3 regions of the Paenibacillus diazotrophicus genome follow, and region 3 is predicted to be linked to each of the others. Evidence: predicted binding sites of a transcription regulator. Region 3 holds the regulator's gene; each other region holds the start of a gene.
The links. The regulator Rex, encoded in region 3, represses fermentation and respiration genes when NADH is low (regulators of the CRP and FNR family bind a similar motif). The targets are predictions, from matches to a motif close to TTGTGAAATATTTCACAA.
Positions count from the first base shown of each region.

Region 1 (10,924 bases), on a different contig from region 3:
CATCCAGTGGAACTTCACTAAGTTTCTCGTGGACCGCAGCGGCAATGTGGTAGCCCGTGTGGAGCCGAAGGAATCCCCCGAAAGCATGAAGGAACAGATCGAAGCCTTGCTCTAAGTTACGGATTCTTTCACCCCCTGAATGACGGCAATTGCTGTGTTCAGGGGGTTTTTGCAGTTACGGCTTATGAAAATTATCCTTGACGCTTTTCACAGACACTGTATTCTTTGAAGAGGAATAGGTACATCATAGATAGTTGTATAAAGGGAAGTATGATGCAGGACAATAACGGCAGGAGGGTCTTATAACGGCATGAAGTTAATTACTGAGGTGGCATCGGCAGCAGGGATTGATGAGGAACATTTGGAGCTGTACGGCAAATATAAGAGCAAGCTGTCGCCATCCCTTTGGGAAGTGCTTAAGCATAAGCCGGACGGAAAGCTGGTGCTGGTCACCGCGATGAATCCGACCCCGGCAGGCGAAGGGAAAACGCTAACGACGATCGGGCTGTCCCAGGCAATGAATGCGGCGGGAATCAAGACTGTAGCTGCACTGCGTGAACCCTCGCTTGGTCCATGTCTGGGCATGAAAGGCGGAGCCACGGGTGGAGGTAAAGCGCAGATTGTTCCCGCGGATGAGATCAACCTGCATTTCACAGGCGATATACATGCGGTAACCTCGGCGCATAATCTGCTGTCGGCCATGATTGACAATCATATTTTCCAAGGCAATGTGCTGGGACTTGATCCCCAGCGTATAGTCTGGAAACGCGTTATGGATATGAATGACCGCAGCCTTCGCAGCATTGTCACCGGCCTCGGCGATGGCAATGGTCCAGTGCGGGAGAGCGGATTTCAGATTACGACAGCCTCAGAGATTATGGCCGTGCTGTGTCTGTGTGACAATCTTGCCGATCTCAAAAACCGGCTCAGCCGCATGCTGGTCGGATATGATCAGTCGGGGCAGCCGGTGACGGCTAATGATATCGGGGCAGTGGAAGCCATGGCTGCGCTGCTGAAGGAAGCCGTGAAGCCCAATCTGGTACAGACGCTGGAAGGCACGCCGGTTATCGTGCACGGTGGCCCCTTTGCCAATATCGCACACGGCTGCAGCAGTGTAATCGGTACCCGTTATGCACTGAAGCTGGGAGATGTGGTCGTGACCGAAGCAGGGTTCGGTGCGGATCTGGGTGCAGAGAAGTTCATGGACATCAAATGCCGCCAAGCCGGACTCACGCCCGCTGCGGCTGTGCTGGTAGTTACGGTGAAATCACTGAAATACAACGGCGGTGTCCATAAAGACGAGCTCTACACGACGAACCGGGCAGCGTTGCTCTCCGGTATTGCTAACATGGAGCGGCATATTGAAAATTTGGGTAAATTCGGTGTTCCAGTCCTTGTGGCGCTTAATCACTTCGAGGGCGATGCCCCTTCAGAGATTAACGATGTGCTGGAGGCCTGCCGCCGTCTGGGTGTACCAGCAGCCATCTCAAAAGTATGGGCAGAAGGCGGTGCTGGAGGGATCGAACTCGCCATGGAGCTTAAGAAGCTCCTGGAACGGGGAGAAGGTCAAGCATCGACATTTGCTCCTTTGTATGACGACAATCTGGATATCCCGGCCAAAATCAATACAATCGTTACTGAAATCTACCGTGGTGCCGAAGTGGCCTTCTCACCAGCGGCGAAACGCAGCCTGAGCCTCATAGAGAAACACGGCCTTCAGCGGCTTCAGGTTTGTATGGCGAAGAATCCGTACTCTTTCTCGGACCAGCCAAGACTGCTGGGAGCACCCCAAGGCTTCACCATGGGTGTCCGCGATATTACGCTGTCGCTTGGAGCAGGTTTTGCGGTGGTCATCACCGGCAATATTGTTACTATGCCCGGACTTCCGGCCAAACCGGCGGCAGAAGGCATACAGGTAGCCACAGATGGCGTTATTAACGGTTTAGTATAGAACAGGTTCATTCTGATTCACCTTCAGCCCCCGTATCACTGCAGATTATGCAGAGGTGCGGGGGCTTTGCTGCGTAGCTTGCCGGCCTCCGGTATCAAAGAGATTCCCTAGTCCTTCCTGCTACCCTGCAGACATAATGTGCCTGCTCGGGGGAAAACTAATGCAGGTGTACAGAAGAAGCACCGCAGAATTTATCCGCATCAAATGTGAACAATGTGAGAAAAATCACAAAAGGACTTGTAATGTGAGAAAAATCACAATATAATCAGTGTACAAAGTGAAATAAATCACATCCAAACAAAAAAATAAATGAATGACCCAATTTGGAGGAGGAACAAACCATGAAAGTAGCAGTCGTAGGATGTACCCATGCCGGAACCGCAGCAATCGTAAACACCGCCCAGCTTTACCCTGATGCCGAGATTACCGTGTATGAACGCAATGATAATATTTCTTTCCTGTCATGCGGAATCGCGCTTTATGTGGGGGGAGTCATCAAAGACCCGCAGGGCCTGTTCTATTCGTCACCGGAAAAGCTGGCTGAGCTTGGTGTGAAGACGAACATGCGTCACGAAGTCATTCAGATTGATACAGACCGCAAAACGCTGCGTGCCCGTAATCTGGCGACAGGACAGGAATTCGATGACACCTACGACAAGCTGATCATGACTACCGGATCATGGCCGATTGTTCCCAAGCTGGAAGGCATGGAGCTTGACGGTATTCTCCTCTCCAAGAACTACAATCATTCCAACACCATCATCGAAAGAGCACAGCAGGTAGACAGAATTACTGTTGTCGGTGCCGGGTACATCGGAGTCGAGCTGGTGGAGGCTTTTCAAATGAACGGTAAGCAGGTTACGCTGATTGACGGCGAAGAGCGTATCCTGAGCAAATATCTGGACGAAGAATTCACCACTCCGATCCAAAAATCGCTGGAGGAACACGGAATTACCCTGGCGCTTGGCGAGAAGGTTAGTTCGTTCGTTGGTGAGAATGGCAAAGTGACCAAAGTGATCACCAGCAAAGGCGAGCATGAGACGGACCTGGTTATCCTGTGTATCGGCTTCCGTCCGAATACCGAGCTGCTAAAGGGTAAAGTGGATATGCTGCCGAATGGCGCGATTATCGTTAATGACTATATGCAGACTAGCCTTCCGGACATTTATGCCGCCGGTGACAGCTGCGCGATTCATTATAATCCAACCGGCAAACATGCTTATATTCCGCTCGCAACCAATGCTGTACGCATGGGAACGCTGGTAGCCCGCAACCTGGTATCGCAGACCACCCCTTATATGGGTACACAGGGAACCTCGGGAATTAAGATTTATGAAGATAATATTGCCGGAACCGGACTGACAGAAGACGCAGCCAAAGCGGAAGGTATGGATGCCGAGAGTGTACTGCTGATTGACAACTATCGTCCCGAGTTCATGCCAACTGTCGAACAGGTGCAGCTAAAAGTGGTCTATGACCGCTCGACCCGCCGCATTCTCGGCGCACAGATCATGTCCAAGATGGATCTGACGCAATCGATCAATACCGTATCGGTCTGCATTCAGAATAAAATGACCGTTGACCAGCTGGCCTTCATGGATTTCTTCTTCCAGCCGCACTACAACAAACCTTGGAATTTCTTGAATACTGCCGGACTTCAGGCGTTGCCGAAGAATGTGGCGGTTAGAGAAACAGTGACTGTATAAGCTTAGAAAATGAAAAACGCCCTGTTCAACCTGGAAAAGGTTGAACAGGGCGTTTTGTTGTCTAGCCTCTCTTACCGGCTACTGGTAGCTGATGTCATCCTTGAACTTCAGGGCTTCCAGCCGGCTTCGCACCCGTTCGATTTCAAGTGGGGTTAACGGAGCCGAGGGATTCAATTTGTAGTTTCTCCCTGTAATGTAGCTGATATCATCTGCTATCCCATTGGTCGTATACGGTAGTTTTGCGACGGGTAGCCTGAAGTAGTCCGTGAAGTCAATGATTCTCCAGGAAGGTTCGCTGTCTTTTTTGGCAAGAATGATACGCTCTGTTGCAGTTTCTGTCCATAAATACTGCAGATCCGCTGGAGAATTCTCTCCAGTGGCCGTTGTGTACCCTGAGCCCCGGAACATCAGCGTGAATTCAGACTGATCATTCGTGTTGGCACTTTTTGTTTTGTAGATTTCCGCCAGATCATGGACGCCTAATATTTTTACGCCATTGTCTTTAGGGAATCTGCTGATGAAATCCTGCCAGGTTACATCCAGACCGGGTGTTCTGAGCACCCAATTCGTACCAATCACCAGTGAGAGGTAATTGACCGTATTTAGGTTAAGAAAAGGATTGTTGAGATATTGTGAAGCCAGATGCAGCTGGGGCACTGCCGTCATCTCCATTACAAATGGATCTGCAGGATGCAGTGTCCATCTAGATGCTCCTGAGGTGTAGCGGGAGCCGATAGGATCAATGCTAAGTGAATTCATAAATATACTGCCACTGTTTGTAGCCACATCCTGCGCGGGCACCATCGGATTATCGATGTGTGACCAGTAAGGCATCAACGGTGATCCGTCTGCAGACATTTGTCCCACGTTATACTGTGTGGCTGCCCAGCCCATGAACGCATCAATCTGGAAGTTTTCTTTTAGCCATGCAGCCTGCTCGGGATTGATGGCATAGGTGGATAGTGATTTGGGACGATACTTGTCAGGTATGCTCAGCCATACTGACGGATCTCCGTTAGTACCACCCTGATGCAGGGCATTAAGCGCATTATATCTGTACATGTACAGCCACGAATTCATCTCTGTAATCCATTGGGACAGATTATAAATGTTATTGGGATAACCGGATGCGATCCCAACCTCATCTCCATAAAGATCCACATATTCAAGCACTTTGTGCAGTTGGGGCCGCTGGGTTTCATCGAATACGAACCGGCTGTCCATTGCCCAGGTTACACGCAGATTGGGGTCAATGGTTGCGAGTGAATCCCGCATGGTCTCCATCTCAGCTATGGTTGTAGCGGAGGCCCCCGTATCTTCCAGCAGCAATGATACCGTGAAATATGAAGTGGAGTTGTACTCGGCCGGTTTTACCCTAAGCTCGAAGTTGCTTGCAGTGCTGAAATTAGCAAGGTTGGAACTGAGCCGGATCAGACCGTGGATGACCGTTCCCGGCCCCGGGATGTTATAGAATCTTGCTATCGTCCCGTCAGGTGCCAGAATGGAATAGTCATCTGTAATCGATACTTTGAGGTCTGGCGGCAAAAGATCCGGTGTGATCTCCGTACCATATACATCCGCGGTCACATAAGCCAGCTTCCAACTATCTACCGATACATTAAATGAAGCATCAATGGAATCGGTAGTCACATGTATAGAATCTACTGTTTTAAACGCTGGTGGAGCCGGTGTTTGCAGTTCAGGTGAAGCAGACGGAGCCGGTGATGGCGGTTCAGGTGAAGCAGACGGAGCTGGTGTTGGCAATTCAGGTGAAGCCGATGGAACCGGTGTTGGCGCATCTGAATGAACTGGATATTGCGGATCGGAAATGTCTCTATTTTCCATAACTGTAGCTTTGGGAATTACGGTTTCCTGTGGCAATTGCAGTGATGGATCTCCCGGTATTGCATTTCCAGGCTTAAGCAGATTTTGTATCTGCTGTCTGTCCTTAAGCAAAAGGTACACCTGTGTGGTTACTTTGGCGGCGCATTGGCGGTCAACCCATTCCTTCGGATTAAACCGTTGCTGTTCATCACCTTGGAATAGGTGGAGTTCTTGGGCCGCCCAGACGCTTGTCCGAGCCTCTTCCGAAATAGAAGATGCATCTTTAAAGGTTGGCATATGACCCGTTTGCCGGACCTGATCATATAGTCCGAGTGCCCGTACATACCATACCGCCAAGCTCTCGCGGGTAATAAGACTACTTCCGCGTATCGTCTGGTCCTTCAGGATACCTGCGGATAAGAGTGAACGTATGGAAGGGAGTGCCCATTTCTGTACGTTCTCCGCTGCTAAGGGGTACTCCCCGTTAGTAACAGGAAGAGATAATCCCCTGGACATCAAGGCGCTCATCTCAGCAAGGGTAATGGGTTTCAATGGTCTGAACATAGAATCTCCGTAACCCTCGACGATCCCCCTATAGAACAGGTAATCAATTTCTTGATGAGCATAACTTCGCTCTGTATCCACAAATGGAGTGTGCCCGGCTCTTGCGGGTAGAGGAAATACTACAGCTCCGAGCAGGATCAGGCATAGCAGAGCCAAGATGAGACGCCGCAAGTTGTTCATTCTTATGTATGCGTCTTTTTCAGTTATTCTGAGAACAGCGCATCACCTCCTTAATTGAGATATCGGTACAATTGGAACGATAATTAAGATTGCCCGAAGATGAACAGAAAAATATGTTTTTTAAGATTCCATAGGAGAATCAGAATGGTGTCCTTATAAATTTGACATGTCAGTGAAAACTTTCACTTAGTCTTTGCAAGAGTGATATTCATCACGTAAATGTGATTGTTGACACGCTACAATGGCATAAAGGAACAAATTTTAAGTAATTAGAAGGGGATAGGAATCATGGCTTATAACAAACCGCAGGGGATTGCCGAAGTCACGGTAGAGAACGGGATCAAGAAAGCACATAATCCGCTCAGTTCCGTACTTATTCTTGGCTTCTTGGGGGGAGCGTTCATTGCGCTCGGATTTTTGCTGGATATTCGCGTTATCGCAGGCGCACCGAAGGAATGGGGTTCTATTGCCACTTTTATCGGAGCTTCCGTGTTCCCGGTAGGTCTAATCCTGGTGCTGCTGGCCGGAGGGGAACTGCTTACCGGGAATATGATGGCGGTGCCGCTGGCCTTTATGGCGAAGAAGATTTCGTTATGGGAAATGTTCAAGAATCTGGTGCTGATTACGATCAGCAATTTCGCTGGTGCCTTGTTCGTCGCTTATTTCTTTGGTCACATTGTCGGCCTCACTGCAGATGGTGTGTATCTGGATAAACTGGTAGATATGGCAGGACACAAGATTGACGCCACTTTCTTGCAGGCTTTTGTATCAGGTATCGGTTGTAACTGGCTCGTTGCGCTGGCGGTATGGCTCTCTTACGGAGCAGATAATTTCAGCGGTAAAATCCTCGGGATCTGGTTTCCGACCATGGCGTTTGTGGCAATCGGCTTCCAGCACGTTGTAGCTAACATGTTCCTTATTCCTGCTGCCATATTTGAAGGTCACTTCACCTGGTCCCAGTATTTCGGCAATTTTGCCCCGGTCTGGTTAGGCAACCTTACAGGTGGTGCGATTTTCGTCGCTTTGGCCTACTGGATGGCTTACTTGCGTAAGGCGCCAGCAGCTGTTCAATCCGTAGAAGGCATTTCTGCTGCCGGTGTGAAGAAGCACGCATAAAATACTCCCGGACCCCATGGGCCGGGACGGTTATACAGACACTCCCTGCAATCTATGAGGGAGTGCTTTTTTTTTTGAAATGCAGACAATATAAAATTCGCCGTGCAATTCCGACTCGGGGGAACGAAATCGGGCTCACGGCGAATTCATAGGGAGTGTTTCATATGCTCTATTACCCTGGCACAATTGGAACGAATCAGCTGGTTTTTCCCTATTTTCTTTACGTGGAAGAAGTGCGGTTATAGAATATACATATTCAAGCGATAAGGGAGGACTTACGCCCATGAGTTACAGCGGAGATGGGGTTTTTCCGGCGGTATGTCCGCTGGATTGCCCTGACACATGCGGACTGCTAGTGCATAAGCAGAATGGCAAAATTATTAAAGTGGAAGGCAACCCCGAGCATCCGGTGACCAAAGGGGCGATCTGCAACAAGGTGCGGCATATGGCTGAGCGGGTGCATCATCCCGAACGTCTGCTGCAGCCACTGCGTCGTACTGGGCCGAAAGGAAGCGGCTCTTTCACACCGATCAGCTGGGATGAGGCCATCGGCGAAATAGCCGGCCGTTTCAAGGAATTGTCGGCCTCTCATGGGCCGGAGAGCATTCTTCCGTACAGCTTTTATGGCAATATGGGGGTGCTTAGCGTGGACGGGATGGACCGGAGGTTTTTTAATGCGCTGGGCGCAAGCCGTCTGGAGCAGGGGATTTGTAGTGCAGCGGGTACGGCCGGCTGGAAATATACGATGGGATTCAATGGCGGGACGAGTCCGGAGGATACGGTCCATGCGGATCTGATCATTGTCTGGGGCGGCAATATTGTAAGTACCAATATGCATCAGGTCGTCTATGCCGAACAGGCGCGCAAGCGGGGGGCGAAGGTGGTTGTAATCGATGTGCACCGCAACCGTACGGCGCAGTGGGCAGACTGGTTCCTGCCTCTGTATCCCGGGACGGATACAGCCCTTGCCCTGGGGATGATGCATATCCTGTTCAGGGACGGGATGACGGATGAAGCATTTTTGGAGCGCTATACAACCGGGCATCATGAGCTGCGAGAACATGTGCTTGCCTATCCGCCTGAGCGGGTAGCAGAGATTACTGGCATTGCGGCGGCAGATATCGAGAAGCTGGCCAGGCTGTACGGCGAAGCCAAGGTATCGCATATCCACATCGGCAATGGCCTGCAGCACCATGATAACGGCGGTATGAATGTGCGCACGATTGCTTGTCTGCCGGCCCTTACAGGTGCTTGGCTGAAGACCGGGGGCGGAGCGATCAAGTCGAACGGGGGCTACACCGCAACGAACGCCCGTGCGCTGACGCGTCCCGATCTGCGTCCGAACCGCGGGACACGCACGATCAATATGAACCGGATCGGCGAAGCGCTGGAGATGAAAGAGCAACCAGTCATGGGCATGTTCGTCTACTGCTGCAATCCTGTGGTAGTGGCTCCCGATGCGGAGCGAGTACGCAAGGGATTTGCCCGCGAGGATTTGTTCACAGTCGTACATGATCTGTTTATGACTGACACAGCTCTTTATGCCGATATCATATTGCCTGCAACCTCCACACTTGAGAATGTGGATCTGTACGGTTCATACTGGCATCACTATATGCAGCTCCAGGAGCCTGTGCTGGATGCACCGGGTGAATGCAAAAGCAATATGGAAGTGTTCTCGCTGCTTGGACGGGCGATGGGCTTTGATGCAGCGGCATTTAGCGATTCTGAATATGATATGATCCGTCAGGCGCTCGATCATCCGCGCAACCCGTATATGAACGGAGTCACGCTGGAGCGGCTTCAGGCGGAACGGTTCGTGAAGCTGGATATGTCTCCACAGGCGGATTATTTGGAACATCTACCTACACCATCCGGCAAAATCGAGCTCTATTCCAAAGCTATGGAGCTTGCCGGGCTCCCTCCGTTGCCAACATACATGCCGCTGAAGGAAGGCTATGACGGTCAACGGCTGCCGCAGCCGGGGACAGCGTATCCTCTGATGTTCGTGTCACCGCCGAACCATAATTTCCTGAACTCCACCTTCTCCAATGTGGAGAAGCACCAGTGCATGGAGAAGCGGCCTACGCTGCAGATTCATCCTGCAGATGCAGTGGCAAGAGGCATTGCCGACGGTGACGAACTGACCGTGTATAACGGCCGGGGCAGTATTGAGCTGTGGGCAATGGTAACGGACAAAATGCTTCCGGGCACTGTAATCAGCCAGGGGCTTTGGTGGGAAGGTAAAAGGCGCAGACAGAGGGTTAACGTACTGACACCGGACCGGCTGAGCGATATGGGCAATGGGGCCACTTTTTTCTCAGCAACCGTTGAAGTGAAGCGAAGAGAAGAAGTGCAGTCCGCAGAGGAATCTGTTTAATTTGAGTAAAATTGTTTTGCCCGGGTGACGCGATAAAGCGTTAGTTCATATGCTTGCTCTTGACCCTGTTTTGGGATGATACTGGATGAATTAATGACATGAGGTTTACAGGGGATGAAAGACAAAATATGAAATTTTTGCAAGGTTATCCTAAGGAAGTTAAAGTATTTCTTATTGCCAGCTTGATCAACGCAACCGGCAGCGCGCTCATGTGGCCGCTTGTGACCATGTATGTATTTGATGAGCTGGGCCGAAGCATGAAGGATGCCGGTATCGTGCTGCTTGTTCAGGCGCTCGGCGGGATTGCCGGCCAGCTTCTGGGTGGCTCACTCTATCATAAAGTCGGTGTTAACCGCCTGATTGTGGGGGCTCTTGCCCTGACTGCCTTGTCCTTATTCTCCATTCCTGCGGCAAGCAGCAACTGGCATCTGTTCATCATCTTGATGGGATTATTCGGATTGTTCAACTCCCTGTCTCTGCCGGCAATCCAGGCCTTCGTCGGATTCCGCTTTGCCGAGCAGCGTTCGGAGCTGTTTAACATCATCTATGTTTGCAATAATATAGGAGTAGCCATCGGAACGTCACTTAGCGGATTTCTGGGCAACTATATGCTTAGTTTCGTGCTGAACGGAGTGACCTCGGCGGTGTTTGCCGTATTTTTCTTTTTTTATTTACGCAGAGTGGGAACAGCAGCACCTGATGAACAGCATCTCAGAAGACAATCACAGACAGAACAATCCGGCTGGAGGCTCATGGGCCACACGCGGATTTACCTGTTCATGGCAATAGGTTCAATGTTTCTGCTGATCGGGAATTCGATCTGGAATGCCGGCGTATCCCCGTTCATTATCTCGGAAGGCTGGCCGAAGCAGACCTACGGCTTCCTGTGGACGCTGAACGGAATTCTGATCTTTGCCGCCCAGCCGCTAGTCAGCCTGATCAAACGCTGGTTCGCGGCAACCTCTACGGCACAGATGACAACAAGCGCAGTGTTCTATCTGGCCGGCTATGCGGTAATCCTGCTTATGCCAAGCTACCCGGGCCTGCTGCTGGCGATGGTGCTGGCCACACTTGGAGAGATGCTGATCTCTCCCGCGATGCCTTCGTTCATTTCAGATCATTCCGGCCATAGTGCCCCATTCTATCTGGGACTCAGTGGCGGAATTGGCGCGGTCGGCAGAGTGATCGGGCCTTATCTGCTGG
Region 1 is NZ_JBGJZN010000003.1:413,360-424,283, forward strand. Features, by position in the region: gene ACAN54_RS16010 (glutathione peroxidase) at 1-115, shown strand, start outside; gene ACAN54_RS16015 (formate--tetrahydrofolate ligase) at 311-1,951, shown strand; gene ACAN54_RS16020 (FAD-dependent oxidoreductase) at 2,293-3,657, shown strand; gene ACAN54_RS16025 (S-layer homology domain-containing protein) at 3,736-6,225, opposite strand; gene ACAN54_RS16030 (formate/nitrite transporter family protein) at 6,514-7,341, shown strand; gene ACAN54_RS16035 (molybdopterin-containing oxidoreductase family protein) at 7,625-9,721, shown strand; gene ACAN54_RS16040 (MFS transporter) at 9,850-10,924, shown strand, end outside.
Region 1: a site for Rex is predicted at 6,396-6,413, ahead of ACAN54_RS16030 (formate/nitrite transporter family protein). Genes of this name have one in related genera too.

Region 2 (10,924 bases), 220 kb from region 3:
CCAGGACTGGAACAGATGAAAATCCCATATCTGTCTCCATATTCGATTCGGATGCGGTCAGCTACACTGCGTACACCCAACCCGCGCCGCTCCAGATGAATACCATGCTCCGGTGTGTCCTCCGTGATGGATTCAGCAACCTCTCCTGATTCACTTACCATATACTGGAACATCGACAATTGGGCTGGACTCATTCCAATCCCGTTATCCTTAATCTGCAGGATTAGATTCCCCCGCTCCTCCCAGCCTTTCACACTAACCAAGCCCTTGTGTTCAATCCCCTCGAAGCCGTGCTGGATGCTGTTCTCGACAAGCGGCTGCAGGGTAAGCTTAAGAACGCCACAACCTAACAGCTCCTGGGGAATATCAATCTCATAATCAAATATATCCTCGAAGCGGAACTTCTGAATGTCCAAATAATTGCGCAGGTGCGTGACTTCCTCTTCCAGTGTAATTTCATCTCTATCCTGAATGCTGATGCGCAGAATACCGGCCAGCCTGTAGACCATCTCGCTTACCTTGCGGCCTTCATTCTGCACGGCGAGCACATTGATCGATTCCAGTGTATTGAACAGAAAATGCGGCTTGATCTGAGCCTGCAGCACCCGCATTTCAGCCTGGTTTTTGCGTTGCTGCTCCACATGCACCCTATTGAATAAGCTATTGATTTTGTCCATCAGATCATTGAAGCCCCGAGCAAGCAATGTCATCTCATCACTGCCCTTCTCCTCCACACGCGTCGTGAGATCCCCATCCTCAACCCGTCGCATAAACCGGACTATAACCGCAATACCACCCGTAATCCGGTTCATAAAAAACAGATTAAAAATGACCGCACCCAGCAGGCACAGGAAGATTACAACAACAAACCAACGGGCAAACACCGTGATTTCACGGGATAGGGAATCCCAAGAGGTAACGGAGACAAGACTCCATGGGTAATCCTTAAGATGATAGACCGAGAGAATACTTTTCTCTCCATCGAACTCTGTTCTGAAGCTCTGGAAACCTTTTTGAAAACTGAAGTTCTTCGTAGTTAAGGAATGTAAATCCCCGCCATCCAGTTTGCGGTCCGGATCGAACAGAATCATGCCATCGTCGTTCACCAGCATAAAGGAAACCTTTTGGTCACTATCCCCGATTTTGAGATTGCGGAAGATCGATTCGAATTCCCAGTTTTTGATCTGCACCACCAGAATACCGATGTTCTGAAAAAAACTTAGCTCCTTCACCAGCCGGATCTGCGTAAAAACAGGCTCCGTTCCGGTCAGTTCCGGGTATTCATGAGGCGCAATCCATTTGGGCACTCCATTCAGCTTCATGACTTCCTGATACAACTCACTTCCCTTGAACTTGTCGTAGGGGAGTGTACGGAAATTCTCCTTATTGAAAATAGAGACAATCTCGGAGCTCCCTTTCCCATTGAAATTGTAGAGAAAAGCATAGCTGATCGATGGATGATTGTACAAAAGACTGCGGAAGTTGCGCTGGCTGGCGTTCAGACTAAGCTGTTCGGCATCGGTCAAATCTTGTTTGGAAGGGTCCTCTGCGCTAAGTGCCATATGAAATACCGAGGTGGCGATTCCGTTATCGGTGACGTTGTCCATGTCCTTCAAGACACTGGATATACTGTAGCTGATTGCTTTGAGCGAATACTCGGATTGCTGGCTGTATTTCTTCTCAATTGAATTATAAGTCACAAAAAACATAATCATGCCAAGAATAAACAGAGGAATGATAATCAGGCCCAAAAACGCCGTAAATAACTTGTAGCGCAAATTCATTGGCTAGTGCCCCTGACTGTGAATAGGATTATCCTTTTACGCTGCCCGCTGTAACCCCTTCAATAATCTTCTCCTGCAAAATGGCGTAAATAATTACGACCGGAAGCACACTGTAGACAATGCCTGCGGACATCTGCGCATAGTTCATCTGATACTGATCACGGAATTGGACCATCCCCACCGGAAGCGTGCGCAGCTCGTCATTCGAAAGAAAATAATTGGCCAGCAAAAACTCATTCCAATTTCCCAGGAAATTAACAATGAATACTGTAACCATGGCGGGAACCGTCAAAGGTACAATAATTTTAGCAAAGATACCAGGTGCCTTCAAGCCATCCATTACAGCTGCTTCCTCAATTTCACTAGGCAGGGAGCGCATGAACGCAGCCAAAATGATAATGGTGAACGGAATCGCGTTGGCGATATAAGGAATGATCAGCGCCCAGTGGGTATTCAGGATGTGGAGCTTGCGGACAATGGTATAAATCGGCAGCATCAGCGCATTATTCGGAATTAACATTCCGATGAGCACCAGGGAAAAGAGTGTGGTATTCAACTTGCCATGACGCATCCGTGTAACCGCAAAAGCGAACATGGAAGCCAGCAGGATGGATACTACAGAAGAAAGCACAGAAATGTACAGGCTGTTAAAAAAGTACGTACTGATCTTGGCGTTTACCCAGGCTTCAACATAATTATTAAACTCAAATCCCTTCGGAATTCCAAAAGGATTCAGCGCTATCGCGTTATTATCCTTCTTCACCGATGAGAACAGTACGAACAAAAACGGAAACAACACCACTACAAGATAACCCAGCAATGCGATATGCGGAATGCTTTTTTTCAAGGTGCGCACCATTAGTATTCAATCCTTTCATTACGCCGGGCAAACAGCAGCTGATAAAGAGCCGTAACCACGAGCGTGAACATAAAGATCAGAATGGCAATGGTATTCCCATACCCGTATTTAAAGTTGGTGATGGCATACTTGATCATGTAGGTGGCCATTACCTCAGTTGAACCTGCCGGGCCACCCTTTGTCATAACGATAACGATATCCGCAGCTTTCATGGCTCCGGCAATAGATAGCATGATCACAACGGAGATAATTGGGACGATTAGCGGCAATGTAATGCGCGTAGCCCGCTGGAAACCCGTAGCACCGTCAATAGCCGCCGCCTCATCCAGTTCACGGGGAATTGATAGAATGGCTGCCAGCACCATTACAATGTAGAATCCGGTCCACTGCCAGGCATTGGTGATCAGAATGGACAGCATAGCAAAACGCTCATCTGACAGCCAATATACCGGTTCAATATGGACAACCCCCAGCAATTTATTGAATAGCCCGATATTGGGCTCATAGATGAACCCCCACAGAATACCAATTACCGCTGTTGACATAATGGAAGGCAAAAACACCGCTGTCTTGTAGAGTCCCTTCAGTCTTTTAACATTGGCAATCAGCAGAGAGAACAGAATAATGAGAGGTACCTGAATGAATACGGAAAACAATATAAACCATCCGTTATTCTTGACTGATACCCAGAAGCGATCATCGCCCAAGGCTTTTTTGAAATTACTTATTCCAGTATACTTAACGGTGTCTGAAACGCCGTTCCAACTAGTCATACTGTAGTACAACGAGCTGAATATTGGATAAATGAAGAACATCAAAAACAAGATTAACGCAGGCAAAATAAACAAGGTGAACACCAGCGGATTTCTGAGTGATTTATTCATGACTTTCCTCCGATTGCTTAAGAATCAAGGAGCTCTGGGCCGATTGTAAAAAATGCACCCTGGAGCAAGTACCAGGGCACATTCCATTCATCATTCCTTATTCCACTGCTGCGTTGGCTTCCTCTTGAACCTTTTGCAGAGCCTCGCCCATTTTTTCAGGTGTCGTCTGACCGCCGATCAGCTTTTGAATCTGAATATTGCTTATTTCGGTAGTTACATCTGCCTGTACCAGAGAGTCGAAGGCCGGAAAGGAAGATTCGGAGCTATTCAGAACAGCTACAATTTCACTCATCAGATCATCCGTGATATTTTTATTTAATACTGCCTGATCAATCTTCATCGCTGGCAGCACCCCGTCTTCAACCAATCCGCGCAGTTGCATTTCCTCATTGTACATATTTTTGATAAAAGACTTCACTGCCGCTAGCTGCCGTTCATCCTCACCAGCAGAAGCAGAGAACCCATAACCATTATTCACGTCACGCATCAATGCCGTCTGATCGCCGGCTCCTCCATCTACAGGCGGAATATTGAAGAAGCCAACCTTGCCAATTAATCCTTCACCGGATTGACCTGCCTTGAATACCGAGGATTTCCATGTGCCGTCATACATCAGAATCGCTTCACCGCTGGTGAACTGGGTAGTATATTCAGCATATTCGAAACCAAGCTCGCCTTTTTTGAAGTAACCTTTATCTTCCCATTCCTTATACTTGGCAAAACCCTTAATTACATTTGGATCACTCCATTTGGCTTCACCGGTAGCAAACTTAGCTGTAATATCCGGTCCGGCATAACGGGACCAGAGATGGTTAGCTAACATTAGTGGTACCCAGCCCGCCTTGGAAGCTCCCGCCAGCGGCACTTTGCCGTCGGCTTTGATATCTGCCAGCTGTTGTTCTAATTCTGCGAAAGTTGTAGGAGCCTTCCAGCCCTTGCTCGCATAATATTCTTTATTATAGAAGAAACCTTCACCTGAGCCACCGATCGGAAGCCCATATATTTTACCTTCATACGTAAAAGGATCAAGATTTGAGAATTTGTCTTTGATGCCCAGTTCTTCAAGGATCGGTGTGAGATCGAGCAATTTACCTTCTTTGGCATATATTTTAGAGTCAGGGCTACCGAAAAGGTCAAAAATCTCAGGCGGATTCCCCGCTGCCATTTCACCGCGCAGCTTTTCCTTACGGTTAACATCAGAGTCCACACCATCCAGCTTAAAAGTGAGTCCCGGTACTTCCGCCTGTACTTTCCCTACGACATCCTCCAGAATAGCCAAGCGTTTCTGTTTATCGGCACCTACCTGAGTATGACGAATGGTCATTTCAAAAGGTTCGCTGCTGGCCGGTTCCTCGGTAGCAGGCGCGTTCGTAGCATTCGTAGTATTGGTAGCGGCCGCATCATCTTTACTACCTGAAGAATTATTGTTGTTGCTGCAGCCAGCCATTATTGCCGAACTAACAAACAACAGGGACAATAGCAATGTTACACTTTTTTTCATTATGGGTGACCCTCCCTATGTTGATTTCCCTTACATTTCTTATTATAGAAAACATGTTTTGGAACTGTAAGGTTAAGATTCATCCACTATAGGGATAAAAACCTCTTATGTAAGCGAAACCATGATAATTCACATACAATACATGTCATGAAATATAACTTAAGATGAATACCTCACTCCAGTTCATTTTACACAAAAAAACCGTACCAACAGTAATTGCACTATTGGAACGGCTTTGATATGGCGAATCCTTAGACCAAGGCGGTTTGCTTGCGGCCTTCTTCAATCAAACGGTAGGCGCGTTGAACTTCTTCTTCTGTGGGTGAAGGTACTCCTTCAAGCTCATATGGTCTTCCAAGAACTTCCCATTTATAGATACCCATCTGATGATACGGGAGAATTTCGAATTTTTCGACACCATTCAATGTGCCGATAAAGCGTCCCAAATTGATCAAATCCTCTTCACGGTCATGAATACCCGGCACATAAACATGGCGAATCCACATCTTGCGGTTATGGTCAGACAGCCAGCGGGCCAGCTTCAGCGTACGTTCATTGGACTTTCCGGTAAGTTTGATATGCGCTTCATCATCAATATGCTTAAGATCAAGCAAGACCAGGTCCGTCTGTTCGAGCAAATCATTGATTTTGTCGCCTTCATTGTATCCGTTAGTATCAAGTGTGGTATGCAAATTCCAGCGTTTCTTCACTTCGGTGAACAGCTGCTTGACAAAATGTGCCTGCAAAGTCGGTTCACCGCCAGATACGGTCAAACCGCCACCGGAGGAGCGATAATAATTTAAGTAAGGCTCAATTTCGGCTAAAACCTCTTCAATACTCATTTCTCTGCCTTCATTCAGACCCCAAGTATCGGGATTGTGGCAGTATTGACATTTCAAGAGACAGCCCTGCATGAATAAGACAAAACGAATACCTGGCCCGTCAACGGTTCCGAAGGTTTCTAAGGAGTGTATATGTCCATTAGCCATATGATGTCATCCTTTCGAAAATTTAAAATTTTAATTAATTTTGAACAAGAGATTACCGCCCTTGAGACAAGGGCGGTATCACCTTGCAGCTATTTCACTGTATACCTAGAGCTCAAGCAAATGCTTGTATATTACATTGCACCATGGAATGTACGGTTGATAACATCCATTTGTTGTTCACGAGTCAGCTTGATGAAGTTAACAGCATAGCCGGATACGCGGATAGTCAATTGTGGATAGTTCTCTGGGTGCTCCATAGCATCCAGCAATTGTTCGCGGGCAAATACGTTAACGTTCAGGTGGTGACCTTTGCTTGCGAAGTATCCATCAAGCATCGATACCAGGTTGGATTTGCGTCCTTCTTCTTCTTTACCCAGTGCTTTTGGCACGATGGAGAAGGTGTTAGAGATACCATCCAAGCTATCTTCGTACGGCAGTTTAGCTACGGAACTCAAGGAAGCCAAAGCGCCTTTCTTATCACGTCCGTGCATTGGGTTAGCACCTGGAGCGAATGGTTCGCCTTTTTTACGTCCATCAGGAGTAGTACCAGTCTTTTTACCATACACTACGTTAGAAGTAATCGTCAGGATCGATTGAGTTGGCAGAGCATCACGGTAAGCGTGGTGTTTGCGGATCATCGTCATGAATGATTCAACCAGTTCAACTGCAATGTTATCAACGGAATCGTCGTTGTTACCATAGCAAGGGAATTCGCCTTCGATTTCGAAGTCGATCGCAATGCCTTCTTCGTTACGGATTGGTTTAACTTTAGCATATTTAATAGCGCTCAGGGAGTCAGTCGCAACGGACAGACCAGCAATACCACAAGCCATAGTCCGCAGGATATCACGGTCATGCAGAGCCATTTCAATACGTTCGTAAGAATATTTATCATGCATGTAGTGGATAACATTCAGAGTGTTCATGTAAGTCTTAGCCAACCACTCCATCATAGGTTTGAAGCGTTTCATTACTTCTTCATAATCCAGTACATCAGAAGTGATGCGTGGCAGTTCAGGACCTACCTGTACGCCGGACTTTTCATCCACACCACCGTTGATAGCATACAGCAAAGCTTTTGCCAGGTTGGCACGTGCTCCGAAGAACTGCATTTGCTTACCGATACGCATTGCAGATACGCAGCAAGCGATACCGTAGTCATCACCGTAGATTGGACGCATCAAATCGTCATTTTCATATTGAATTGAGCTAGTTTCGATGGAAACCTTAGCACAGTATTTTTTGAAGCCTTCTGGCAATTTTTCAGACCACAGTACAGTCAGGTTTGGTTCTGGAGCTGGTCCCAGGTTGTACAGGGTGTGCAGGAAACGGAAGCTGTTCTTAGTTACGCGGGTCGTTCCGTCTACAGACATACCACCAATAGACTCAGTAACCCAAGTTGGGTCTCCACTGAACAGTTCATTATAGTCAGGAGTACGCAAGAACTTAACGATACGAAGTTTCATGATGAAATGGTCAGTCAGTTCCTGTGCTTGTTCTTCAGTCAATGTTCCTTCTGCAAGGTCACGTTCTACATAGATATCAAGGAAAGAGGATACGCGTCCGAGGGACATTGCCGCACCGTTTTGTTCTTTGATAGCAGCCAGGTAACCGAAGTACACCCATTGGAAAGCTTCTTTAGCATTGTTTGCAGGTTTGGAAATATCCATTCCATGCATTTCAGCCATCTTCTTCAATTCGCCAAGTGCACGAATCTGCTCGGAAATTTCTTCACGAAGACGAATAACACTTTCAGTCATGGAATCAACTTCAAGGTTGTTAAGGTCTTGTTTCTTTTCTTTGATCAGGAAGTCAATACCGTAAAGAGCTACACGACGGTAGTCACCGATAATACGGCCACGGCCATAAGCATCAGGAAGACCAGTGATGATACCCGCTTTACGAACTGCTCTCATTTCAGAGGTATATGCATCAAATACGCCTTGGTTATGCGTTTTGCGGATGTTCGTAAACATTTCAACAATATTTTGCGGAAGCTCGAAGCCATAAGCTTTGGTGGCATCGATCATCATCTTAATTCCGCCAAACGGTTGAATTGAACGTTTAAAAGGCGCATCTGTCTGAACGCCAACAATTTGTTCTTTGTCTTTGTCAATATAACCAGGGTTGTGGGATACAATAGTGGATACAGTGTTAACGTCCACATCCAACACACCACCATTAGCAATTTCTTGCTTGGTCATTTCAGAAACGATTTTCCAAAGTTCAGTAGTATTGTAAGTAGGACCTGCAAGGAAATCTTCCTTGCCAAGATAAGGCTTGATGTTCTTCTCGATAAAATCATTAACGTTTACTTTTCTGGACCATTTGCCTTTTGCAAAACCGCGCCATCCAGACTTAACCTCTTGTACATCTTTTTCAATCACCGACATGCTAAATCCCTCCATTTATATTTAGTATATTTGTAGAGATCGCGGGCTTGAAGGTTAATCCCGTGTCTCGTGATCCCAAAAAGATCTGGTTGTTATAAAATTCACAATTGCATCTTCATAACAGGGACCGTTATTTATATAAACATTTTAGTTTATTTTCTGAAAAAGGACTGTGACAAATATCACTCTTTCGGTGATATTTGTCACTTCCATCCAGTCCCAGATTATCCTACAAACTCATTTTTTGATATACAACCGGCAATTAGTTATCGAATCTGCCGTAGAAAGCATTACGGTATACATCAGCAAGTTCACTAACCAGCGGCAGCTTAGGATTGGCAGTGGTGCATTGGTCTTCGAATGCACGGTCAGCCAAGTAGTCTACGCGGGATTCGAAATCCTTAGGATCGAAACCAAGTGCTTGGAACGACTCTTCAATGCCGAGTTTTTTGTTCATGTCGCGGATTGCATTGATCAGGCTTGTTACGCCTTCTTCAGTAGTGCGTGCTGGCAATCCCAGAATGCGTGCGATTTCGGCATAACGTTCGTCAGCTACAAAGTGCGAATATTTAGGGAACGAAGCGAACTTTGTAGGTTTTTTAGCGTTGTAGCGAATAACGTGCGGCATCAGAATGGCGTTGGTGCGGCCGTGAGCGGTGTGGTACTGTCCGCCCCATTTGTGCGCCAAGCTGTGGTTGATACCCAGGAATGCGTTGGCAAATGCCATACCAGCAAGCGTAGATGCGTTGTGCATTTTTTCGCGAGCAAGTTTGTCGCCTTGCAATGCTGATTTTTCAAGGTATTGGAACACCAATTGGATAGCTTTGATAGCCAGACCATCCGAATAATCACTTGCCATTACGGATACGTATGCTTCGATAGCGTGAGTCAATACGTCCATACCTGTATCAGCTACAGCTGTTTTTGGCAAGCTGTATACAAACTCAGGATCGATGATAGCTACGTCTGGTGTCAGCTCATAGTCAGCCAATGGATATTTCGTGTTATTTGCAGTTGTTTTGTCAGTGATAACCGCGAAAGAAGTTACTTCCGAACCAGTACCCGAAGTAGTTGGAATCGCTACAAATTTCGCTTTGTTACCAAGCTTAGGGAATTTGTATACGCGTTTGCGGATATCCATGAATTTCTGTTTCAAACCGTTAAAGTCAGCGTCTGGGTGTTCGTAGAACAACCACATGCCTTTGGCAGCATCCATTGGGGAACCGCCACCGAGTGCGATGATGCAGTCCGGTTGGAATCTGTTCATCATTGCAGTACCTTTTTCTACAGTAGTAGTCGATGGATCTGGTTCAACTTCCGAGAACACTTCGATCGCTACTGGAGTCTGGCGTTGACGCAGGTAATGCTCAACTCTTTCTACATAGCCCAGTTTAACCATCATTGGGTCAGTGATAATTGCTACCCGTGTGATGTCAGGCATTTTAGCCAGGTACTGAGTGGATCCTTTTTCGAAGTAAATTTTGTCAGGTACTTTAAACCATTGCATATTCACGGTACGACGGTTCACCCTTTTCACGTTGATCAGATTAATGGCAGTTACGTTCTGCGATACAGAGTTGCGGCCGTAAGATCCGCAGCCCAGAGTCAGTGAAGGGATATTCGTATTGTAGATATCGCCGATTGCGCCATGTGTGGAAGGCGAATTGACGAGAATACGTCCGGTTTGCAGACGGTGCGAGAACTTCATAATAACTTCTTCATTGTTGGAGTGAATGGCCGAGCTGTGACCCATACCGCCAAATTCAACAATCTGTGCTGCACGTTCGATACCCTGGTCTGCGTTTTTAACTTTGTAGCAAGCAAGAACCGGGCTCAATTTTTCAGCGGACAGCGGATATTTAGTACCTACACCTTCAAGTTCAGCAACCAGAATCTTAGTGCCGGCAGGAACTTGAATTCCGCACATTTCAGCAATTTTCACTGCGGATTGACCTACGATAGCAGGGTTTACTGCGCATTTTTCGACGTTCATTGCGCCGCTTGTCAGCTTGGCAGCTTCTTCTTTATTAACAAAGTAGCAGCCATTAGCGATCATTTTCTTTTTCACTTGGTCAAAAATTGCTTCTTCAATGATAACCGCTTGCTCGGAAGCACAGATCATACCATTGTCGAATGTTTTGGAAAGGATAATGTCGGTTACTGCCTGATCGATATCAGCACTCTTCTCAATGAAGGCAGGTACGTTACCAGGGCCTACGCCGAGAGCTGGTTTGCCACAGCTGTAAGCTGCTTTGACCATTGCCGAACCGCCTGTTGCCAGGATTAGTGCAACGTCCGGATTGTTCATCAGTGCGTTTGTTTTGTCCATTGTAGGAAGTTCGATCCATTGAATGCAGTTTTCAGGAGCACCAGCTTTTACAGCTGCGTCATGAAGAATCTTAGCTGCTGCAGCGCTACACTCTTGCGCAGATGGATGGAAACCGAATATAATAGGGTTACGTGTCTTAGCGGCGATCAATGCTTTAAACATCGTGGTGGATGTTGGGTTGGTTA
Region 2 is NZ_JBGJZN010000008.1:88,660-99,583, reverse strand. Features, by position in the region: gene ACAN54_RS24940 (cache domain-containing sensor histidine kinase) at 1-1,784, opposite strand, end outside; gene ACAN54_RS24935 (carbohydrate ABC transporter permease) at 1,813-2,643, opposite strand; gene ACAN54_RS24930 (carbohydrate ABC transporter permease) at 2,643-3,527, opposite strand; gene ACAN54_RS24925 (extracellular solute-binding protein) at 3,625-5,028, opposite strand; gene pflA (pyruvate formate-lyase-activating protein) at 5,280-6,017, opposite strand; gene pflB (formate C-acetyltransferase) at 6,149-8,410, opposite strand; gene adhE (bifunctional acetaldehyde-CoA/alcohol dehydrogenase) at 8,673-10,924, opposite strand, start outside.
Region 2: a site for Rex is predicted at 8,500-8,517, ahead of pflB (formate C-acetyltransferase). Genes of this name have one in related genera too.

Region 3 (10,924 bases):
GTCCATTTCGGTCAGTAGCTGATTGAGTGTCTGATCATACTCACGCTGCTGTCCGCCTTCGCGCTTGCCGCCGATGACATCAATTTCATCGATAAAAATAATCGCGCTCTGTTTATTTTCCTTCAAAGCGCGTGTCCGTGCATCCTTGAACAAATCACGTACGCGTCCGGCGCCGACACCGACATACATCTCCACGAACTCACTGCCTGATGCAGCTACGAATACAGAGTTTGTATAGTGTGCTGCAGCTTTGGCCATAAGAGTCTTACCGGTCCCCGGAGGGCCTGTCAACAAAATCCCTTTGAGCGGACGGATACCAAATTTGCTGATTTCTTCATGGCGGATCAGAAAATCCAGCGCCTCACGCAGCTCCTGCTTGGCATTGTCCTGTCCTCCGATTTCTTCAAAGGTCAGCTTCGAAGGGCCGCTCTTCTTACGTTTTTTGTCTCCTCCGGCATTCACTGTTAATCCGCCGCGCAGATGTGCAATAAGGAGCAGTGCGCCAACCATACCGGCCGCAATGATAACCGGAAAAATATTAATGCCGATAAACGCCATAAAAATCATCAGTACAGGAACAAATCCGATGACTACCTCTTTCCAAAACTTAGGCATTATTCCACACTCCCATCGTTGCCGCTGCGCGTGGTAAAATAATGAATTTGCTTTCCTTACCGTCGCTAAGGCTCACATATACGTTATTATCATCGATCTCTGTTGTAGCGACCACACTGCTGTAACTGGGATTCTGAGATTTCAGTTCATCCAACTTCGCAGGAATTAATGTATATTTACGGCTCTCCATCGCTTCAGCAACCGAGAACATCGCTTGATCCCAATATTCATCCAGAAGCTGACTGGAATGCTGCTCCACATCCAGTTTTAGTGCCCGGCCGTTAATAGCCGATCTTCCCTCAGTATTTACGTACTGAACAAGTTCACGTAATTTTGTGCCCGGCTTCAAATCAAGTTTCAAAGTAACCTCATTACGTTTAATAGAGATATGGGAATCATTCACTCCCTCATAAGCAGATACTATCTTCCGAAGCGGCTCCTGCACGGCGAACTCCCGATAGGAATACCAGCCTCCGAATAGCAACGCAGCAGACAGCAAAGACGTTAGCAGTACAGGCATAAGGCGTAGCTTCATGAAACGTCCTCCTCTCAATAATAAAAAACAAGTTACATAATAGAATAGATATGAAATAGCGTGTCTACCGCTCTTCCGAGACTGACATGCTCTTTAGCATGCCTTAGTACAAGTAGTAGTATATCATAGGTGTATATACGATTTCGAAGAAAAGTGTGAATATATTTAAAATTTTCAGTACTAATTTCTGGGCATACTGACAGCTCATTTCCCCTTATATCGACACCAAAGACCGCAACATTTAGTGTTGCGGTCTTTTTTCTTTGGATACTATTTGTTTTTTTATATCAAAGTTATAATTATGTCTTCATCAAAAGTATATATCGGCTGATATATCCGTTAATACAGCCTATCTTTCATCTTCCCCATATACAAAAAAGCGGGTAGACAGATTACTATCTACCCGCTCGATATTCTACTCTAGCACTTTATCGGCTTGGTAAGCTGTAGCCGTCTCCAATCGCGCTGCCATCGGCAAATCGGTAAAACTTGTAATAATACCTGCCTTCCAGCTTGTAAAATAACTGCCAGGCATATTCTCCGTTATACACTCCGGGCAAAAGCCGTTCAATGCTGCTTCCCGGCAGATCCGTTGCTATGACGGAGCGGATTTTCTGCTCCGACATGCCCTTGGACAACTCTTCCGCATACACATCGTTGTCGCCTCCGGCGGGTTTGCCATCCCGGGTAAAACGCACCCATACCATAAGGTCCGTTCCAGCTGCATTACGTCCTGTGAGCACCCAGTATATCGAATTTTCGTCCCAGACGGACTTCTGTGCTTTGGTTACCTTGGTCAGCCCTGCCCTTGCTTCAGCAACCTCTCTGGCTGCACTGCGTTCGTTCCACTGGTCTTTCATCACGTAAGCATAGAACTGGCTTAGTCCGAACAGAAGGAGCAGAACCAGGAGGATCCCCAGCAGAAGCCATTTTCTTCTTTTCTTCAAAGTGCAGCTCCCTTTCTTCTGGATGCGTCATTGATCCTGTTCATTTACCGTTTCAGCAGGCCCTCGAAGGTCTCCTGCGCCTTGCGGCGGATAAGCTCCTCATCCAAGGTCAGGCATTGACCATTCTTCACCACTTGCTTGCCGTCCACCCATACATGTTCTACATCGTTGGCACTTGCCGAATAGACGGCATGGGAAAGCAAATCCGTATGCGGAAGGAAGTGGGGCTGGTCGATATTTAGAGCTATGAAGTCTGCCTTCATCCCTGGAGCCAGCCGTCCTGTATTGCCAAGGAATATGGACTGTGCACCATATTCGGTCGCCATCAGCAATGCTTCCGGTGCCGGTACAGCTGTCGGATCTCCGCTCACACCTTTGTGGATCAGAGCAGCCAGGCGCATCTCCTCGAACATATCCAGGTTGTTGTTGCTTGCAGCACCGTCCGTGCCCAGCGATACCTTGACTCCCGCCCGCAGCAGCTCCGGTACCCGTGCTACCCCGCTTGCGAGCTTCAAGTTACTGCCAGGATTATGCGATACCCCTACGTTGTAGCGGGCTAAAATCTCTATTTCTTCATCATTCAAATGAACTCCGTGAGCCACAAGCGACGGGCGGGTGAACATCCCCAGCTTCTCCAGATGTGCAACAGGACGCAAGCCGTAATCCGCCGCATTCTGTTCAACTTCCCGCCGGGTTTCCGACATGTGCGTATGCATAGGCAGGTCCAGATCATGGGCAGCCTGAACAAACTTTACGAAAAATTCAGGAGGACAAGTGTAAGGGGCATGCGGGGATATCATTGTCGTGATTCTTCCATCCGCCTTGCCATGCCAATTGCGGGCAAAGGCTATCGCTTCTGCCAGTTTATGGTTCTGCACATCCTCCGGACAAAGTCCGATAACCCCGCGCATAAGTACAGCACGCATGCCCGATTGTTCTGAAACCTCGGCAACCCTGTCCATATGATCATACATGTCCAGGAAGGTGGTTGTGCCGCCCTTCAGCATTTCCAGTACAGACAATGAGGTTCCCCAAAAAACATCGTCTCCGGTGAACTTTTCTTCCATTGGCCACATTTTCTCCTGCAGCCAATTCTGAAGGACCATGTCGTCACCGTATCCGCGAAGGAGCGACATTGCTGTATGACCATGGGTATTGACCAGCCCCGGCATGAACAGCAGGCGGCTTCCGTCAATAGTCTGCGTACCTTCTTCAATGACAGGTTTGGCTTCTCCTATGTATGTGATGATATCCTTTTCTATAGTCATATAGCCGCTTAGTACTGGTGTCTCAGTACCCGGAACCAGAAATCGGCCGTTTACAATTACAATCTTATTGCTGTGCATCTTCCACTTCGTCCTTTCCATCATGCAAATAATAGGCGAGACTCTGCAAATCAGTAGTAAAATCAGCGGCATGAACCCTGATATTAGACGGGGTCTTCAAGATCACCGGTGCAAAATTAAGAATGGCCTCAATGCCTGAATCGACCAGAATATCGGCAACGTTCTGCGCTTCGCTATCCGGTACCGTAATAATTCCAATACGGATGCCCTGCTTACGGATTGTGCTTCCCAATTCTTCCATGGGCTGCACGGTAAGTGAGTTAATCTGCTGCCCCACCTTGGGAGCATAGGAATCAAATACAGCAGTGATTTTCATGGTGTCCTTCAAGTAGGCATTGTAATTAGAGAGAGCGTGACCAAGATTACCTGCCCCCACCAGCGCCACGTTGATCTGTTGGTCAAGCTTCAGGATATGGCGGATTTTCTCAATGAGGTATGAGACATCATAACCGATACCCTTTCTGCCGAAATCCCCGAAATAAGCCAGATCCTTGCGGATTTGGGCTGGATTCAGTTCAAGCTTTTGTCCCAGTTCCTGGGAAGATACGGTGGAGATTTCACGCTTCAGGAGATCGTTCAGGAAGCGCAGATACACTGGAAGTCTGCGTACCACGGCCTCCGATATTTTATCCGATTTCATATTTTCTCCTCCTAAAAGTTTTGTGAGCATTGCATCATAATATTACTTCGTACAAAACTTACTTCGTAAGCATAAACCAAGTTTTGTGAGCTTAGTCCATTCCCCGGCGTCACAGCAGAACCGGACGCCAAGAAAACGGAGTTTTGTTGTTCTTTGACTATAATAGAAATGATTGCAGGTTAAGATACACTGCCGTCTTCCAGCCATTCCGCAATTCGCGGAACCATCTGATCTGTCAGCATATGTTCCATCTTGGGTCCAGGCAGCGAATAGAGAAAGTACTTTCCATAATAAGATTCAATAACCCTTGTATCGTATACAATAACAATACCCCGATCTTGCGCAGTACGCACCAGACGTCCGAAACCCTGCTTGAAACGAATAACGGCCTGGGGGACTGACAACTTCATAAACGGGTTCTTTTTCTGAGCCTGAAGCAGTTCAGCCTTAGCCTCCGCAAGCGGATGGTTCGGCGGCTGAAAAGGCAATCTGACAATGGCAAGGCAGGTTAAAGCCTCCCCGGGAATATCCACACCTTCCCAGAAGCTGCTGGTTCCAAGGAGCACAGAAGCTGCACTATCCTGAAAACGCCGGATCAGCTTGCTCCGGCTGCCCCCTTCCACTCCCTGCCCCAGTACAGTGATATCCTCAGAGAGGAGTGCCTCCTTCAGAGGATCATAGACCTGGCGCAGCATTTTATAAGAAGTGAAAAGTACAAGCATCCGCCCCCGTGTTGCCACAGCTGCCTCAGCCAATGAGTGCACCAGCTTATCGACAAAACGGGCATCGCCCACGCTGCCTTTGACACTGGGGAAATCACGCGGGATGACCAGAAGAGCCTGTTCACGGTATTTAAACGGCGACGGGAGCAGAGCTGTCATCAGCCTTCCTTGTTCTGCGGATTCACTAAGTCCCAGATTGTCAATCATAAATTGAAAGGACTTATCAACGGACAAAGTAGCTGAGGTAAGGACTATGCTTTTCTTTTTATCAAAAAAGAGCTCCTTAAGCTGGGCGCTGACATCGACTGGCACCGCATAGAGCTGCAGCGACTTCCCGCGATAGTTACCGCTGCCTTCCATCCAGTAGACAATATTCTCGTCGTTCAGGTTCATGAAGAACCGCACTTGCTCCCGTATGGAGGCTAAATCCTTGAACAACCCTCCGATATCCGTCACCAGACTGTCCGATGACGATTGGCTCTCCGATTCACGCATTTCACTTAGCATCTTATCGCCCTTGCGGATAATTTCACTAAGACTTAGATGTAGAGTGTTCTCAAGCGCAGCCAGCTCTTCCCAATCCTTGGGCTTCTTGCCTGGCAGCAAACGTGCTACCAGTTGTCCGGCCTCCCCGGCTGCGGCATCACTACGTTCTGGAAGCAGGGCAAACAGTTTGTCGCTAAGCGTGTCCCACGATTCCTTAACCGTAAGCAAATCCGGGTAGATTCTGTCGATCACCCCGCTCCATTCCGCCGCCTGCTCACTGCCTGAAGACTGCAGTGTTTGACGCAGAGCCGGCAATTGGCCGCTCCGGCTGTCCTTATAGAGACGTGTAAGCGTATGGGCTACGGTAAAGTATTTCATCTGCATGCCCAGGTGTTTACCTGCAATATCCTCCAGATGATGGGCCTCATCAATAACAAGGTGCTCATAAGCTGGAAGCAGCTGATGCCCCGCTTTGACGTCAGCAAATAGCTTGGAATGATTGGTCACTACGACATCCGCAATCCCGGCTTCGTGCTTAGCCCGGTGGTAATAGCATTTGCGGAACCAGGGGCAGGATCGTCCAAGGCATGAGTCCGTATCACTGGCCACAGTCTCCCAGAAATCACCGCCTCTGCCGTTCAGATTCAGCTCCTCATCATCACCCGACTGGGTCTGCGTCAGCCACACAATCATTTGTGCCGCAGTAAGCGCTTCTTCCCTCGGACTTGTAAAGTCCTTTTTGTTTATTCTTTGTTCAAACTTTCGCAGACACAAATAGTGCCCTCTTCCCTTAAAGATTGCAGCCTTAAACGGGAACGGCACGACACTCGTCAATAGCGGGATGTCGCGCTCACGCAGCTGGTCTTGAAGGTTGATGGTATGTGTGCTCACCATTACTTTCTGGTCTGAGCGCACACTGTGATAAATAGCAGGAAGCAGATATCCCAGCGATTTACCTGTACCCGTTCCTGCCTCAATCAAGAGATGCTTGTCACCCTCAAGGGCCGCCATGACCTCGTGAATCATAATCTCTTGGGCTTCACGGCTCTCGTACTGGGGCAAAGTCTCCTTCAGCCGCACAGTCACCTCTTCCATAAATTCCTCAAAGGTAATATTCTGCAGAGGATTGCCAGTTCCCTCCTCACGGGGGGGGGACAACTCTGACCAATCCCCGACAGCCAGTGCAAGCTGACGGTAGAAAGTAAGTTCTCCTTCAGGCTGGAAGGTCTCCATTTCCCGTTCACGAAGCAGCCCGTCAAAATACCAGGCCAGATCACTGTCCTCGTCTGCAAACAGCTCATTCAGCCGCTGGATAGTCAGGAGAGGGAGGCTGTATAGTTCCTCCAGGCATTTCAGCAGCACAAGTGCAGTCGCATGGGCGTCGCTGTCTGCCTGATGCGGACGGTCATGTGTCAGGCCGAAATAGGTGCTTACCGCACCGAGCTGGTAAGTGGTCAATGACGGAAAGCATATTTTAAGAAAATCAATCGTATCCAGAATCCGGCCCTGGAACGGCAAATAGCCACACCGGTCGAGCGCATTCTGCAGAAAATGAAAATCAAAAGCCACATTGTGTCCAACCAGAACGACATCATCGAGCATGGGGACAAGCTCCATCATCATCTCATCCAGTTCAGGTGCATCTTGCACATCACTGTCTGTAATACCGGTCAATCCTGTAATAAACGGGGGGATCGGTGTTCCGGGCTTGACGTAGGAACCGTACACCCGGGAAATAGACCGGTCTTCTTCTATAATGGCAAGGCCAACCTGGATGATCTCACCCACGGATTGGGTTCCCGTAGTTTCAAAATCAAGCACGGCAAATTTCATTATAAGTTCTAATCCCTTTCACTTGAGACTCCTTATCAGCATAACAGAAGTTACGAAAAAAGGCGATGTACACCCCTGGGTTAGCGGGATACATCGCTTTAATGGAGGAATAATGGTTATAAAAGCGAAACCAGCTGGTGCCCGAATTGCAGCTTGCCTCCCCGCCTGCGGCAGACCTCCAAATTGACGTTTGGCTCAGCAAGCTGGGGATCATGCTGCAAGGAGAGGCTGAAGAGCTCCTGAGCCTCACTATAGCGCTCCTGGGAGGCCCGGATGCAGCCCAGGGCATTGTAGATCATAGCCTTGAGTTTCTTCTCACGAATCAGGGCAAGCATGTGATTCAGATGACTCCAGGAAACGTCTAATTCCTCCTCCTGGAGATAAGCCATTGCCAAATATAGGCGAGCTGCCAGACTGTCCGGGTATCGGGCGATAACATCTTTGAACTGCTCGATGCATTTCCGGTACATAAGCAGCTTGTAGTAACCCTGGCCACGGACAAAAGAGTCCATAAAAAGCTCAGGTGCTTCTGCCTGGGGAATCTCCTCTTCGGAAGGCAGAGTAAAGTCAGCATTTTGACGGAAATCACTCAGCTTCTCCGCAAAGGATAGCCATTCATCCATAACCTCGTCACTAAGCTTGTGGAGCATATTGTACTTGCATAAAAGGTCATTCCGGCGGGTACCCTCCGCAGTAGGGAAGTCGGCGGTAATTTCCTGAAGCATCTTGTTCATCTCAGCAAATAAATGTTGAAACACGGGACATCCCACCCTTACTGAAAATGAAATCAGCTTAAGCTTGCCTGCCTTCATTTTTCACAAGTACGGGCCGCTTCATCCCTGGCATTCATTGCATGACTTAAGCTTTAGGCAATGGTTGCATGCAGTTCATGATCCGCCAGTTTAACCGGCTTGTTATCTGCGTCCACGAATACAACTGTTGGTTTATGTGTAGCCAGCTCTTCAGCAGACAACATGCCATAAGAGATAATGATTACGGTATCTCCAGGCTGAACCAGCCGGGCAGCAGCTCCGTTCAGACAGATCACGCCGCTGCCGCGGGGGCCGGGAATGACATAGGTTTCCAGACGGGAACCGTTATTATTATCGACGATTTGCACTTTTTCATTTTCGAGCAGATCGGCTGCCTCCATCAGGTTCTCATCAATGGTAATGCTGCCCACGTAATTCAGATTAGCTTCCGTTACAGTGGCACGGTGGATTTTGGATTTCATCATATGTCTAAACAAGAGCGAGTACCTCCTTAGGAATAAATACATTATTGTCGATCAGCCTGGTTCTGCCGAACTTCACGGCGAGTGCCATAATAACCTCTCCCTCAGCATGGCTAAGCAGTGCCCCGTCCTCCAAAGATTCAAGGCCCGGAAAGGAGAGAATTTCCACATAATCGATGACCGCAAGCGGCGAAGAAGAAATAATCGAGACCAGCAGCGTCCGTGCTTCCTCCACCGTTCTCACGGTTCCTTCTTCCAGCGCCTTACGGGTTTCTCGGAGCGAGCGGGAAAGAACCAGAGCCTGTTGGCGCTCCTCACTGCTAAGGTAGACATTTCTTGAACTTAGCGCCAATCCATCCCCTTCGCGGACGATCGGACAGGCGACAATTTCCACATTCATATTAAGGTCAGATACCATCCGGCGCAAAACGGCAACCTGCTGGGCATCTTTCAGTCCGAAAAAAGCATAATCCGGTTGCACCATGTTGAATAGCTTGCTTACTACTGTAGTTACACCGTCAAAATGTCCAGGGCGGGAAGCCCCACACAGCTGAGTTGTCAGTGAGTCCACTGTCACCTTGGTACGGATAGGCTGAGGGTACATTTCTTCCACTGAAGGAATAAATACGATATCGGCACCCTCGCGTTCTGCAAGCTCAAGATCACGGTGTTCGTCGCGCGGATAAGAGGAGAAATCTTCATTTGGTCCAAATTGCAGAGGATTGACAAAAATACTCATCACAACAGTGTTGGTCATTTCTCCCGCTTTGCGAATCAGACTGGCATGTCCTTCATGGAGATAGCCCATCGTCGGTACAAAGCCGATTGGCGTATGTCCTCCCATCCGCAGGTAATCCAGTGCTTCGCGCAATTGTTGTACCGTTCTGACTACTCTCATCTTATTTCTCTCCTTTTGCGGCCGCGCCGTATAAAGAATCCAGCACATGCTCTTCTGCATTAAACACATGACTCTCTGCCGGGAAGGCACGGTTCTTCACTTCCTGGACATAACTGCTGATTCCCTCACGAATCAGAGTGCCTACATCGGCATAGGTTTTGACAAACCGTTTCTCCCTGTATGGAGATGCGTACCGTAGCAAGTCATGGAAAACCAGCACCTGTCCATCACAATAACGGCCTGCACCAATTCCAATGGTCGGAACGCTGACGGCTTTGGAGATGGCTTCAGCCACTTCTTCCGTTACCAGCTCAAGTACAATCCCGAACACACCGGCAGCTTCAAGCGCCTTCGCTTCATCCATCAGCCGCTGGGCGTCCTTGGCATCCTTGCCCTGAATACGGTAACCGCCGATCATATTCACCGACTGCGGGGTAAGGCCGATATGGCCAAGTACCGGAACTCCGGCAGCCACTACCGCCGATACCGTATCACAAATTTCCAGTCCGCCTTCCATTTTGACGGCTTGTGCCCGTCCTTCCTGCATCAGTCTTCGCACGCTGCGCAGGGTTTCGTCGATGCTGCCATGATAGGTCATAAACGGCATATCAGCCACGATAAAAGTATTCTGAGCCCCCCGGGTGACCGAGCGGGTATGGTACACCATATCTTCTATAGTCACCGGCAAGGTGGTGTCATATCCAAGAACTACATTCCCCAAAGAATCGCCTACCAGTATAAGGTCAATACCCGCTTCCTCAGCCAGCAGGGCCGAAGGATAATCATAAGCGGTCAGCATGCTCAGCGGCACACCATCCGTTTTCATTTTTTTCATTTTTACAATATTTAGCGCATGTTTGTCAGCCATGGGCTCCCATTCCCCTTTTCGCAGATAATTACGCGTAAACGCGCAAACAAAAAAACCTTTTAGCAAAAGTCCGCTAAAAAGGTCCGATGGGCAAAAAAGAGTCACTCGCGATCGTCCCTTCTGTCTCGGTCCTTACGGCTCAGAGCAGAATCCAACGTAACCGTGAAATACAGTTATGAAGGTGAATCTAACAGCAAATCCCCTGATATAAAAGGTTTCTTCCAGAGTACAGCCCGATATTCGATACCGTCTCTGTCCTTATTATATCAAAATCTGCAGGCAAGTAAACCAAGAAGAAACAAGTTTGCTGTCCTTTGAAAAAAGAAGCGAACCATTTCACAAAAAGAAAAGGGAGTATAAGGCGCCAATCCAATACATTGATCTCTTCAAAAAAAGATGACAAGGAATGGGACCTTGTCATCTTAGATCATTTCTATCTCTCCCGACAGCACGCTCGACACGGCACCCGTTCGGTCCTTAAGCAGCAACCCGCCGTTGTCATCAAGCCCCACTGCAGTGGCCTGACAGCGTCCTTCCGGAGTATTATAAAAGACCTGGCGTCCCAGTGTGACGGACATGGACTCCCACAGCTCTCTGATCGGCTTGAATCCCTGTTCTCTGTAAAGAATATATAAGTACTCCAGTTCAGTCAGAACGGCCTCAGTAAGCGCTGTACGGTCAACAGGGATGCCGCCGCCTTCGATCAACAAAGAGGTGCCGATGTCCTTCAGTTCCGGAGGATAATCCTCTTCCGTCAAATTAACGGCAATGCCTATACCGGCAATGCAGTAATGAAGACC
Region 3 is NZ_JBGJZN010000008.1:307,204-318,127, reverse strand. Features, by position in the region: gene ACAN54_RS26060 (AAA family ATPase) at 1-615, opposite strand, end outside; gene ACAN54_RS26055 (hypothetical protein) at 608-1,150, opposite strand; gene ACAN54_RS26050 (cell wall elongation regulator TseB-like domain-containing protein) at 1,579-2,097, opposite strand; gene ACAN54_RS26045 (amidohydrolase) at 2,142-3,443, opposite strand; gene ACAN54_RS26040 (redox-sensing transcriptional repressor Rex) at 3,430-4,083, opposite strand; gene dinG (ATP-dependent DNA helicase DinG) at 4,263-7,124, opposite strand; gene ACAN54_RS26030 (tetratricopeptide repeat protein) at 7,241-7,882, opposite strand; gene panD (aspartate 1-decarboxylase) at 7,990-8,373, opposite strand; gene panC (pantoate--beta-alanine ligase) at 8,366-9,202, opposite strand; gene panB (3-methyl-2-oxobutanoate hydroxymethyltransferase) at 9,258-10,124, opposite strand; gene ACAN54_RS26010 (biotin--[acetyl-CoA-carboxylase] ligase) at 10,547-10,924, opposite strand, start outside.